3 regions of the Streptomyces sp. NPDC127097 genome follow, and region 2 is predicted to be linked to each of the others. Evidence: riboswitches for the same ligand, from Rfam matches in the RefSeq annotation. Region 2 holds a riboswitch; each other region holds the start of a gene.
What was found. A riboswitch is a leader RNA that binds a small molecule or an ion and turns the genes downstream of it on or off. The one in region 2 is predicted to bind S-adenosylmethionine.
Positions count from the first base shown of each region.

Region 1: another riboswitch for S-adenosylmethionine. It lies ahead of thrC (threonine synthase); the one in region 2 lies ahead of ACFWJW_RS30270 (aminotransferase class V-fold PLP-dependent enzyme).
Region 3: another riboswitch for S-adenosylmethionine. It lies ahead of ACFWJW_RS22105 (amino acid ABC transporter permease); the one in region 2 lies ahead of ACFWJW_RS30270 (aminotransferase class V-fold PLP-dependent enzyme).

Region 1 covers NZ_JBHXFI010000026.1:107,465-111,473, reverse strand. The annotation lists gene ACFWJW_RS20905 (MoaD/ThiS family protein) at 407-685, opposite strand; gene thrC (threonine synthase) at 768-2,051, opposite strand; SAM riboswitch class I at 2,069-2,229, opposite strand; gene ACFWJW_RS20895 (glucosyl-3-phosphoglycerate synthase) at 2,402-3,364, shown strand; gene ACFWJW_RS20890 (GntR family transcriptional regulator) at 3,405-4,009, opposite strand, start outside.
Region 2 covers NZ_JBHXFI010000054.1:16,992-21,000, reverse strand. The annotation lists gene ACFWJW_RS30280 (rhomboid family intramembrane serine protease) at 1-566, shown strand, start outside; gene ACFWJW_RS30275 (Lrp/AsnC family transcriptional regulator) at 563-844, shown strand; gene ACFWJW_RS30270 (aminotransferase class V-fold PLP-dependent enzyme) at 1,336-2,769, opposite strand; SAM riboswitch class IV at 2,940-3,057, opposite strand; gene trpD (anthranilate phosphoribosyltransferase) at 3,149-4,009, opposite strand, start outside.
Region 3 covers NZ_JBHXFI010000029.1:40,977-44,985, reverse strand. The annotation lists gene ACFWJW_RS22110 (amino acid ABC transporter ATP-binding protein) at 157-960, opposite strand; gene ACFWJW_RS22105 (amino acid ABC transporter permease) at 1,077-2,126, opposite strand; SAM riboswitch class IV at 2,462-2,570, opposite strand; gene ACFWJW_RS22100 (hypothetical protein) at 2,778-3,374, opposite strand; gene ACFWJW_RS22095 (LPXTG cell wall anchor domain-containing protein) at 3,484-4,009, opposite strand, start outside.

The DNA of each region.
Region 1 (4,009 bases), on a different contig from region 2:
CTGGCCCTTGCGCAGGACCGCACTCCGCGGACCCGGGTCAGACCTCACCCCGCGAAAGGCCCGTGGGGTGTGCGCCGGAACGCGTCGACCGCCGCTGAATGTATCTGCACAGATGCCCAGAGCAACAGGTCAATCGGACGAGAAATCCGGCGCCGAAGAATCGGCAATATGCGGCGAAATCCCAGTTCTCCAGGGCAAGTCGGGCCGGGCATAGGGCACCTAGGCGACAAATACCGCCCACACTTTGGCCACAACTGATCGCGAACACATATGCGTTCGGCACGCGCAGGGTGATATCCGGAGGGGGATCGCCCCAATAGTATCTCCTTTCACAACATGGAATTGCCCCGTCCGCTTTCCGGCGGACGGGGCAATTCCGGTCATGCAGGAGAAGAGTTGGCGCAAATCAGCAGCCGCCGGCCACCGCCGGGATGATCGAGATACCCGCGCCGTCCGGGGTGGGCGTCTCCAGGCCCTGCTCGAAGCGCACATCGTCGTCGTTGACGTACACGTTCACGAAACGGCGCAGCTTGCCGGCGTCGTCCAGCACACGGGCCGCGATGCCCTGGTGGTTCTGCTCCAGGTCGGCGATCACCTCGGAGAGGGTCGCGCCCTCGGCGGGGACCTCGGCCTGGCCACCGGTGTACGTGCGGAGGATGGTGGGGATGCGGACCTTGACGCTCATGGTTCTGCCTTCCAGGGGTACGGAGTACGAGTTCGGGGGCCGGTCGCGGCCTCGTCCGCCGGATGCCGGACGGGCCGGCGGCTCAGCGGGCCAGGCCGGCCGCGCGGAACGCGTCCAGGTTCGGACGGATCGTGGCCGTGGGCCCGGAGGTGGGGGCGACCGCGTCGAGTGTCTTGAGGCCGTCACCGGTGTTCAGGACGACGGTGGTCAGGGACGGGTCGAGCACGCCGTCCTCGATCAGCTTCTTGGTCACGCCGACGGTCACGCCGCCCGCGGTCTCCGCGAAGATGCCTTCCGTCCTGGCCAGCAGCTTGATCGCGTCCACGACCTGCTCGTCGTTGACATCCTCCACGGCACCGCCCGTACGGCGCGCGATGTCGAGCACATACGGCCCGTCGGCCGGGTTGCCGATCGCCAGCGACTTGGCGATGGTGTTCGGCTTCTGGGGCCGGACCACGTCGTGCCCGGCCTTGAAGGCCGCCGACACCGGCGAGCAGCCCTCCGCCTGGGCGCCGAAGATCTTGTACGGCTTGTCCTCGACCAGGCCGAGGGCGATCAGCTCCTTGAGCCCCTTGTCGATCTTGGTGAGCTGCGAGCCGGACGCGATCGGGATGACGATCTGGTCCGGGAGCTGCCAGCCCAGCTGCTCGCAGATCTCGTACGCGAGGGTCTTGGAGCCCTCGCCGTAGTACGGCCGCAGATTGACGTTGACGAAGCCCCAGCCCTCGCCCAGCGGGTCGCCGATGAGCTCGGAGCAGAAGCGGTTGACGTCGTCGTAGTTGCCCTCGATGCCGACCAGGTCGCCGCCGTAGACCGCGGCCATGACGACCTTGCCGGCCTCCAGGTCGTGCGGGATGAACACGCAGGACTCGAATCCGGCGCGGCGCGCCGCGGCGCCGACCGCACCGGCGAGGTTGCCGGTGGAGGAGCAGGAGAGGGTGGTGAAGCCGAAGGCGCGGGCGGCCTCGACGGCGATCGCCACGACGCGGTCCTTGAAGGAGTGCGTCGGGTTGCCGGAGTCGTCCTTGACGTACAGACCACCGGTGACGCCCAGCTCACGGGCGAGGTTGTCGGCCTTGACGAGCTTGGTGAAGCCCGGGTTGAGATTGGGCTTGTCGGCCACGTCGGTGGGGACGGGCAGCAGCGGGGCGTAGCGCCAGATGTTGTCCGGACCGGCCTCGATCTGCTTCCGCAGGCCCTCGGGATCGCCGCTCGGCAGGTCGTAGGCGACTTCGAGCGGCCCGAAACATTCCTGGCACGCGAAGATCGGGCCGAGCGGGAAGCGCTGTCCGCACTCGCGGCAGGACAGGGCTGCGGCGGGGCCCAGAGCGACGGTGGGGGTGTTTTCGGTGACTTGCACAGCCATGGAGGCGAGGCCCTTTCTCCTCATCTTCCTCGCGGCGAATCTCGCCACGAGACGGATTTGGCACCTTCCCTAGCCGGGAGCCTCACGCGCGCGGGACGTCAGCGTCCTGGCGGCAAGACCGGCTGGAGGGTTGCCGGGGCTTCAACGGGCCGTATCCCTCTGCCCCTCTGGATGAGCGGTATGGCGCTGGGCCGAAACCCAGGCGTTTGTGGCGCGGCGACCCCGACATGCGACGGTCATCCGCGTTGTTCAAGACTGTAACCGAAGGCACTGACAGTTGAGATAGTCGTCCGAACCGCGAGATGGATCACACAGGCCGCCGTTCGGGCGGTGACCGAGGAGTCGTAGACGTGCTGGAAGAGGTCGAGAGCTGGCTGACCAGCCACTCCTGGTCCGCCGCTGACCGCCCGCTGGGGCAGCTGCTGGAGGCGAAGCGCCAGACGGGCCGTACGGTCAGTGTCGTACTGCCCGCGCTCGACGAGGAGGCCACGGTCGGGGCGATCGTGGCGGTGATCCGGGCCGAGCTGATGACCGAGGCCGTGCCCCTCGTCGACGAGCTGGTGGTGCTGGACTCCGGCTCCAGTGACCGCACCGCCGAGGTCGCGGCGGCGGCCGGCGCGCGGGTGGTGCCCCGCGACAGCATCCTGCCCCGGCTGCCCGCGCTGCCCGGCAAGGGCGAGGTGCTCTGGCGCTCCCTCCTGGCCACCACCGGCGACATCATCTGCTTCATCGACGCCGACCTGCGCGAATTCTCCGCCGCCTTCGTCTCCGGGATCGTCGGCCCGCTGCTGACGGACCCGGACATCCAGTTCGTGAAGGCGATGTACGACCGACCCCTGGAGACCGGCGCCGAAGGTGCCGGGGCCGGCCAGGGCGGCCGGGTCACCGAGCTGGTCGCCCGCCCCCTGCTCAACCTCCACTGGCCGCAGCTGGCCGGCTTCGTCCAGCCCCTGGGCGGCGAGTACGCCGCCCGCCGCTCCCTCCTGGAGCGGCTGCCGTTCCCGGTCGGCTACGGCGTGGAGCTCGGCCTGCTCGTCGACTCCCTGCACACCGTCGGCCTCGACGCCCTCGCCCAGGTGGACGTCGGCGTGCGCAAGCACCGTCATCAGGACGGCCAGGCGCTGGGCCGGATGGCCGCCGCCATCTACCGGACCGCACAACTACGCCTGACCCGCGGCCACTTGATCCGCCCGCGGCTCACCCAGTTCGACCGCGGGGAGCAAGGCTTCGTACCGCGCACGACGGAGGTGGACACCGAGGAGCGCCCCCCGATGGCCGAAATCCCGGAGTACGCGGCCCGCCGGGCGGCGTGAGCCGTGAGACCGACGCGAGCCGTCAGGCGTACGTGAGCCCTCAGGCGTCGAAGTCGTACTCCAGCACGTAGGCGGACGAATCGAGGATCATCTCGTTGACCTCGACCGTGCGGCCGTCCGCGGTGATGGCCGTGCGGCTGATGAGGATGACGGGCGTGCCCGCCGGGAGGCGCAGCCGGTCGGCCTCCTCCGGCGCCGGCATACGGGAGCGCACCTCTTCCCGGAAACGCGCGGGAGCCGCGCCCAGCTCGGCGAGCCGGGCATACGTGCCACCCGCCCCGGTGTCCGGCCGCGTGATCGCCGAGCCCGCGACCAGCGCGGCGGGGAGGTAGGAGGCGGACAGCAGCACCGGCTTGCCATCGAGCACGAAGCGGCGGCGCCGCACGATCACGGCATCTCCAGGAGCTATATCCAGTCGCGCCGCGACGGTTTCAGCGGCCGACTCCTCGTCCACCGTGACCTCGTCCACCACCAGGTCACGGTCCGGGACATCGGCCGACCAGACCGACCGCCCTTCACCCCACTGTTCCCGCGCCAGTCGCGGCACACCCCGGCGCCGGATCGGCTGGAAGTCCCGCACGAAAACTCCGGCGCCCTTGCGGGCCTCGGCAAGCCCCTCCGACGTGAGCACACCGAGCGCCTGTC
Region 2 (4,009 bases):
TCGAGCGGTGGGGCGTGATCCCGCTGGATCTGTGGAGCGGCTCGGTACGGGCCCTGGTCACGCCGCTCACCGCGTTGTTCGTGCACGGCAGCTGGCTGCACCTGCTCGGCAACATACTGTTTCTCTACGTCTTCGGCGCGATGGCCGAGGCGCGCATGGGCCGGCTGCCGTTCACCGCCTTCTACCTCATCATCGGCTACCTGGCGCTGCTCGGCTACGCGGCCGCCCACGCCGACTCGGGCCAGACCCTGGTCGGCGCCTCCGGCTCGATCTCCGGCGTACTGGGCGCCTTCCTCTACCTGTTCCCGACGGCCCGGGTCACCAGCCTCTTCCCGTTCCTGTTCTTCCTGCCGCTGCGCTTCCCCGCCTGGCTCGTCCTGCTGTTCTGGTTCGTCCTCCAGTGGCAGGCCGCACAGGACGACCCCCGCGGACCGGGCGTCGCCTACCTCGCCCATGTCATCGGCTTCGCCCTCGGCTTCCTCTACGCATGGGCCCGCTACGGGAGGGATAGTGTGGGGGCCACCAGGGCGAACGACCGGGCGACCGAGGAAGAGAGCCAGCCGTGATCACGTCGATCGTGCTCATCAAGACCAACGTGGACCAGATCCCGGAGATCGCCGAAAAGATCGCCGCGCTGGACGGCGTCAGCGAGGTCTACTCGGTCACCGGCGCCCACGACCTCATCGCGATGGTCCGCGTCGCCGCCCACGACGACCTCGCGGACGTCATCCCCGGCCGCATCAGCAAGGTCCCCGGCGTCGCCTCCACGGAGACGCATATCGCGTTCCGCACGTATAGCCAGCATGACCTTGAGGCCGCCTTTGCGATCGGGCTGGAGGCCTAGCCCGTCTTTTTCCCACGTTTTCGGCTGTCCCGCCGTGGGTGTTGCTCGCCGTTGCGCCTGCGGCGGGCCGGTCCGCTGCGCGGGGCTGTGGGTGCGGTGACGGGCCTCCGGGGCCTGGTGTGTGGACTGCTTCGCTTTACGTCCACACACCAGCCCCCTCCGGCCCGTCCCCTCCCGTTGGGGGAGTGAGTGACGGTGGGTGGGGGCGGGCCACCCATGCCCCTGACCATGCCGAAGCCCGCGCCGTGCCCGTGCCCGTGCCCATTGCATGTGATCTACGAGCCGCACCGGACCACTTACCGGTCCCTCGCCAAGGTTTTTCCCACCCGTCACCGCACCCGACAGCCCCGCGCAGCGGACCCCGCCCGCCGCTGGGGGTACCTCCCACGCCCTTCAGGCAGTGGGGGAGCAACGGCGAGCAACACCCACGGCGGGACAGCCGAAAACGTGGGCCAAAGGCAAAGCGCAGCGGAAAGCCAAAAACGTGGGAATCAATCCGCGCTTCGCGCGGGGACGCAACGGCCGTCCTCCGTCTGGTAGTTCCAGCGGGCGCCGTTCGTCACCAACTCCTTGACCGCTTCGAGGAAGCGGTCGACATGCTCATCGGGCGTGCCGGCGCCGAAACTGACGCGGATGGCGTTGAGGGACTTCTCGCCGGGGGCCGCCTCGGGGGCGCCGCACTCGCCGGGGTCCTGGGGCTCGCTGCCGAGGAGGGTGCGGACGAGGGGGTGGGCGCAGAAGAGGCCGTCGCGGACGCCGATGCCGTACTCGGCCGACAGGGCGGCGGCGAAGTGGGAGCTGTTCCAGCCTTCGACGACGAAGGAGAGGACGCCGACGCGTGCCGCGTCCTCGCCGAAGAGGGAGAGCACGTTCACCTCGGGTACCTCGGCCAGGCCGGCGCGGAGGCGGGCGATCAGCTCCTGTTCGCGGGCGACCAGGGCGTCGAAGCCGGCCTCGGTCAGGGCCTGGCAGGCCGAGGCGATGGCGTAGGCGCCGATGACGTTGGGCGAACCGGCCTCGTGCCGGGCCGCGGTGGTGTGCCACTCGACGTCCACCCCGCCGTCCGTGCGCCGGGAGACCTTGCGGCTGGCGCCGCCGCCGGCCAGGTACGGCGCGGCGTCCCGCAGCCAGTCCGCGCGGCCGGCCAGCACCCCGGCGCCGAACGGCGCGTAGAGCTTGTGGCCGGAGAACGCGACCCAGTCCACGTCCAGCTCGGCGAGGTCCACCGGGTGGTGCGGGACGAGCTGTGCCGCGTCCAGCACGATCCGGGCGCCGTGCGCATGCGCGGCGGCCGCCAGCTCCCGCACCGGCCACAGCTCACCGGTCACATTCGACGCACCGGTCACGCAGACCAGCGCCGGACCGTAGGGCTCGCGGGTGGCCAGCGCCTTCTCCAGGGTGTCCACGGCCTGTTGCGGGGTGCGCGGTGCGTTGAGGTAGGTGACCTCGACGTCGGAGCGCTGCTCCCACGGCAGCAGCGAGGCGTGGTGCTCGGTCTCGAAGACGAACACCCGGGTGTTCTCGGGGAGTACGGCGGCGAGCAGGTTCAGCGAGTCGGTGGTGGAGCGGGTGAAGACGACCTGGTCGCCCTCCCGTCGCCCACCACCGCCCTTGCCGGACCGGGCTTCGCCCGGGCCCCCTTCGATGCGGCAGCCGAGGAACTCGGCGATGGTGCGGCGGCTGTTCTCGAAGAGGTCGGTGGACAGCTGCGAGAGGTATCCGGCGCCGCGGTGCACGCTGCCGTAGTACGGGGCGTAGGCCGCCACGTCGTCCCAGACCCGCTGGAGGGCGGGGGCGCTGGCGGCGTAGTCCAGCGCGGCGTAGTCGACCTCGCCGCCGGTCACGAGCGGGACGAGGACATCCCGGCCGAGAACCGGCAGCGGGGCACAGACGGAGCGGTCGGCGGCAACGGCGGAAACAGACATGGCGAACTCCCGTGAGAGGTAAGCGAATTCGCCGCGTGCGGGGGTGCGGGAGGGCGCGCCGGGGCACCGCGGCGGAAAGGAAAAAGGGATGCGGGAAAGGGGCCGTCGGGCCCTATCGCATTCGCTGATTCACGGAAGTTCTCCCTCGGGGACCAGGATCCCTGGCGAGGGATCCGCGCTTGCCGCAGACCTCGCTGCCTACGGCCTGGTCATCACCCGGGGCACCCCGCCACGGAAGGAGGGTTGCCGGACAGCGGGCCGGGGCCTGCATCGCTGTCACTCGTGACCTGGGCAGAATCATGCCACACGGGCAAAGAGGCGCAAGGCCCGGTCCATATGACGGACGGGGCCTTGCGTCACACCCTGCGTTACCGCGCGCTCATGTGTTGCTGGCGGCCACCCAGCGCTCCAGCGCCCGCTTGGCCGCGCCGGAGTCGACCGAGGCGGCGGCGCGCTCGATCCCGGCCCGGATCTGCTCGGCCAGCGGGGCGTCCGCCGGCTCCAGGGCGACCAGCGCCGCCGCGGCGTTCAGCAGCACCGCGTCCCGCACCGGGCCGGTCTCCCCGTCCAGCAGCCGGCGGGCCACATCCGCGTTGTACGAGGCGTCCGCGCCGCGCAGCGCCTCCACCGGCACCAGGGGGATGCCCACGTCCCGGGGGTCGAAGGACTCCTCGCGCACCGTGCCGTCCCGGACGATCCACACCCGGGAGGTCGCGGTCGTGGTCAGCTCGTCCAGGCCGTCGTCGCCGCGGAACACCAGCGCCGACGAGCCGCGCTCGGCGAGCACCCCCGCCAGGATCGGCGCCATCCGGGCGTCCGCGACACCGGTCGCCTGGGCGCGGACCTTCGCGGGGTTGGTCAGCGGGCCGAGCACGTTGAAGGTGGTACGGATGCCGAGCTGGGCCCGCGCGTTGGCGACGTGCCGCAGCGAGGGGTGGAACTTCACCGCGAAGCAGAAGGTGATGCCCGCTTCCCGGGCGACCTCGGTGACCCGCTGCGGGGTGAGGTCGAGATTGACGCCGAGCTTCTCCAGGACGTCGGAGGCGCCGCTGGCCGAGGAGGCGGCGCGGTTGCCGTGCTTGACGACCTTGGCACCGGTGCCGGCGACCACGATCGAGGACATCGTGGAGATGTTGACGGTCTTGGCGCCGTCACCGCCGGTGCCGACGATGTCGACGCTGGGACCGGGGACCTCGATCAGCCGGGCGTGCGCGTACATGGTGCGCACCAGGCCGGAGAT
Region 3 (4,009 bases), on a different contig from region 2:
GTTGTGGTGGCGTGTTGCTTGTTCTTCGGGTGACGGGTGGGGGGTTCTTCGGTGCGTGTTGGGGGTTGTTCTTCGGCGGTGTGTGGGGGCGGTTCTTCGGTGGTGTGGGGGTACGCGAGCCCGGGCGGGCGGCGGGCAGTGGGCCGAACGGCGGGGTCAGAGCACCTTGCTCAGGAAGTCCCTGGTCCGCTCGTGTTCCGGGTGATCCAGCACCACGCTGGGCGGGCCCTGTTCGACGATCCGGCCCTCGTCGAGGAAGACGATCCGGTCGGCGACCTCACGCGCGAAGCCGATCTCGTGGGTGACGATGATGAGCGTGGTGCCGCTGGTGGCCAGGTCCTTGATGACGGCCAGCACCTCGCCGACCAGTTCGGGATCGAGCGCGGAGGTGGGTTCGTCGAAGAGGATGACCCCCGGCCGCAGGGCGAGGGCGCGGGCGATGGCCACCCTCTGCTGCTGGCCGCCGGACAGCTGGCGCGGATAGGCGCCGGCCTTCTCGGCCAGGCCCACCCGACCGAGCAGTTCGCGGGCCAGCTCCTGCGCCTCGGGCTTGGTCAGCTTCCCGGTGGCCACGGGAGCGGCGGCCACGTTGTCCAGCGCGGTCAGGTGCGGGAAGAGGTTGAAGTTCTGGAACACGAAGCCGATCCGGCTGCGCTGGCCCAGGATGACCCGTTCGCTCAACTCCTTGAGCCTCGCCCGGCCCGCGGCCGGCGCGGCCCCCGCCGCGCTGCGCCCGCCGTGCCGGCGTACGCCGATCAGCTCACCGTTCACGCTGACGTACCCGACCTCGGGCTTCTCCAGGTGGTTGATCACCCGCAGCAGGGTGGACTTGCCGGACCCGGACGGCCCGAGAATCACGGTGACCTCGCCCGGCCGCACGATCAACTCGACGCCGTCCAGCACCCGGTGAGCGCCGTACCACTTGTGCACACCGTGAACCTCGACCGCAGCAGGCCGCATCTCGGTGGTGTCAGTGGCGCCCGTCGCGTCCGTCGTGTCCGTGGTGTCCGTCATATCGGTGGTGTCGGTGGTGTCAGGGAACTCAGTCAAATCGGTGCTCTCAGCGGTCTCGATGGTCATATCGCCGCCTCCCTCCGGGCTCGGGCCCGCAGATCACGCAGACCCGTCCGCACCTTCTGCAACGGCGTCGGCGGAAGGGTGCGCGTCGCGCCCCGGGAGAAGTACCGCTCGACGTAGAACTGCACGACGGAGACCGCACTCGTGAGGATCAGGTACCAGACGGTGGCGACCAGCAACAGCGGGACGATGTCACCCGGGTAGGTGCTGCCCATGCTCTGCGCGGAGCCGAACAGATCGAGCAGCGACACATAGAAGACGAGCGAGGTGCTCTTGATCAGATTGATCAGCAGATTGACGTAGTTCGGGGTGATGGACCGCAGGGCCTGCGGGAAGACGATCTTCGTGAACTGATAGCTCTTCGGCAGACCGAGTGCCAATGCCGCCTCGTGCTGCCCCTGGTCGACCGCGAGGATGCCGCTCCGCACCACCTCGGACGCGTACGCCGCCTCGTTCAGGCTGAGTCCGACGACCGCGACGACGAGGTCGGTGGCGAGCCGGGACTCGTCGAAGGTGAAGAAGGCGGGACCGAACGGCACCCCGAGGCTCAGCGTCTTGTACAGCGCGCTGAAGTTGTAGAGGAACAGCAGCACCACGATCAGCGGAACCGAACGGAACAGCCAGGTGTAGGTCCAGCTGACCGCCCGCAGCACCGGGCTCCGGGAGAGCCTGCCCAGGGCGATCAGGATGCCGCCGAGCAGACCGAGCACGGCGCTGTATGCCGTCACTTCAAGGGTGATGAACAGACCGTCAAGGATCGTCGGGCGCAGGAACCAGTACTGGAACCGGTCCCACTGATAGAAGGGGTTGGTCACCAGCCCGTGGGCGATCTGGGCGACCAGCACCAGCACGATCGCCGTGGCGATCCACCGGCCCGGCCTGCGCAGCGGCAGCACCCGCTGTGCCGCCAGTGGCCGCGGTGCGGTGTCGTCGCCCGGCCGTTCGGCCTCGGCAAGAGGTGCGGCACGAGGCTCGGCGGAGGGTTCGGGGGCGTCGTCGGCAGGTGGCGCTGAGGCGAGGGATACCACAGCGCCGGGGGATTCACTCATGGAGGGCTCCAGCGAATTCGGACACCCCGGACCACGGATACGTCAACGGCACCACAGAGCCGTCAGGACTCTGCGTGACGATGCGCACGGGACACGCGGAACGGGGGCTGGGCAGGAAGACGCACACCGCGACTGCGGTGGCATCAGGGATTCAGAAAGCCGTCAGCCTCGGAAGAAGGCGCGGCAGGCGCAAGTGCCGGTACACAGTGCGCTGTTGACGCGGAGCAGATCGACGGACCGGTTCGCGCACAGCAGCAGGCAGCCGCAACGCCGCCATGCGGCTGTCACGAAGGCTGCGTACATTCCGTCACCGTCACTGTTCCAGCCCCATGGGGGCCTCGCGCTTACCGAAAGGCTTCCGGTCCGGTCCTCACCTGGGGCACCCCACCGCGGCGCGAGGGTTGCCGGTCAGCAAGCCAGGGCTTGTCGCTGACACTCATGACCGATCTGCGGCGTAAGTTAGACAGATCTCGGACATGGTTGTCAAAGCCTGCCCGACCTGTGGGACGACAAAACCGAGTCGGGGCGAACCTGGGGGATGCCGCCGAGGTCCGGACGTGACATCAGAATCGCTGGGCAAGATCCGTGCGAAGACGGGCCCTGGGGGGGCTGCCGCCGTCAGGTCGCGACGGCGGCAGCCTCCCGCAGGTTTCAGCCCTCGCGGGGGGAGAAACTGCCGCTGGCCTCGCCGTCGGCCGTGCAGTCCGTGTCGTGCCAGCGGTCGACGAAGGTGCCGGTGAGGCCGGTGAACGCGTCGTACGTCTGGTTCATGGGCAGGTCTTTGCTCACCCTGAACCGCAGCTGCATGTGGACGGACTCGCGGGGCTTCAGCGTCTTCGGGCCGGGGATGGTGCCGCCGGCGTTTCCATTGGCCTGGCGCAGCGTCTTCCAGGCGCGCTGCGAGGTGTCCCAGTACTGAAGATCGCCGTACTGGCTCAGGTCGCGCTCGCCCTCGTTGTAGACATAACTGCCCAGCTTGGCGCTGAGTTCGAACGACTTCAGCTCCTTCGCCGAGGCGTTGGTGAGCGTGGCGGTGTAGGCCGTCCAGTGGGTGCCGAGAGTGATCGACTTGGGTATGCCGAACGAGCGGCCCACGAAGGTGTTGTCGTGGTACTGCCCGTTGCTGACGTCGTAACACGTCGGGGTGTCCGGAGCAGGGGCCGCCTGGGAAGCGGGCGCGGCGGCCACCGCCACGGGGAGCAGGACGGCCGTCACGGCCGAGGCCGACAGGGCGCGGCGCAGTTTCATGAAGATCTCTTTCCTGGTTCTTCGGACCCTTGGAGCCTTTGTTTCCAGCGTCATTGAGTGCCAAGGCCGTGGATCCTGGGTTGTCAGGTTCTTAGAGAAGTGGTGGGGCCTACGCGGTGACGTCCGTGGCGCCCGGACCGGCCAGGCCCTTCCGGCGGCGTACGCCGATGACCACACCCGCGCCGGCCACCATCGCGGCACCGCCGACGAGAGCGATCGCCGGGAGCGCCGACGAGGAGCCGGTCGCGGCGAGCTGGGCGCCGCCCTGCGGGCTGAGGCCACCGGAGGAATCGGAACCACCCGTACCGCCGCCGGACGCGGCGCCCTGGCCCGGCTCGGCCGTGCCACCCGGCTTGCCCGGTTCATCCGGCTTGGCGGTCGGGGACTGCGTCGGCTTCGCGCCCGCGGGGAGGATGGTGAAGTCGTACCAGGCTTCCTTGGCCGAACCACAGGACCCGTCGCGGTTGCGGTAGTCGCCGGCGGCGAGCGCGTACCCGGCGCCGGGTTTGGCGTCCTTGACCACGCGGGTGCGCAGTTGGAGCGTGATGCTGCCGCGCGGACCGACGTCAAAGAAGCCGAACAGGTCCTCGGGCTCCGCGTCATGGAAGGTCTTCCATCGCCCCGTCTTGGCGTCG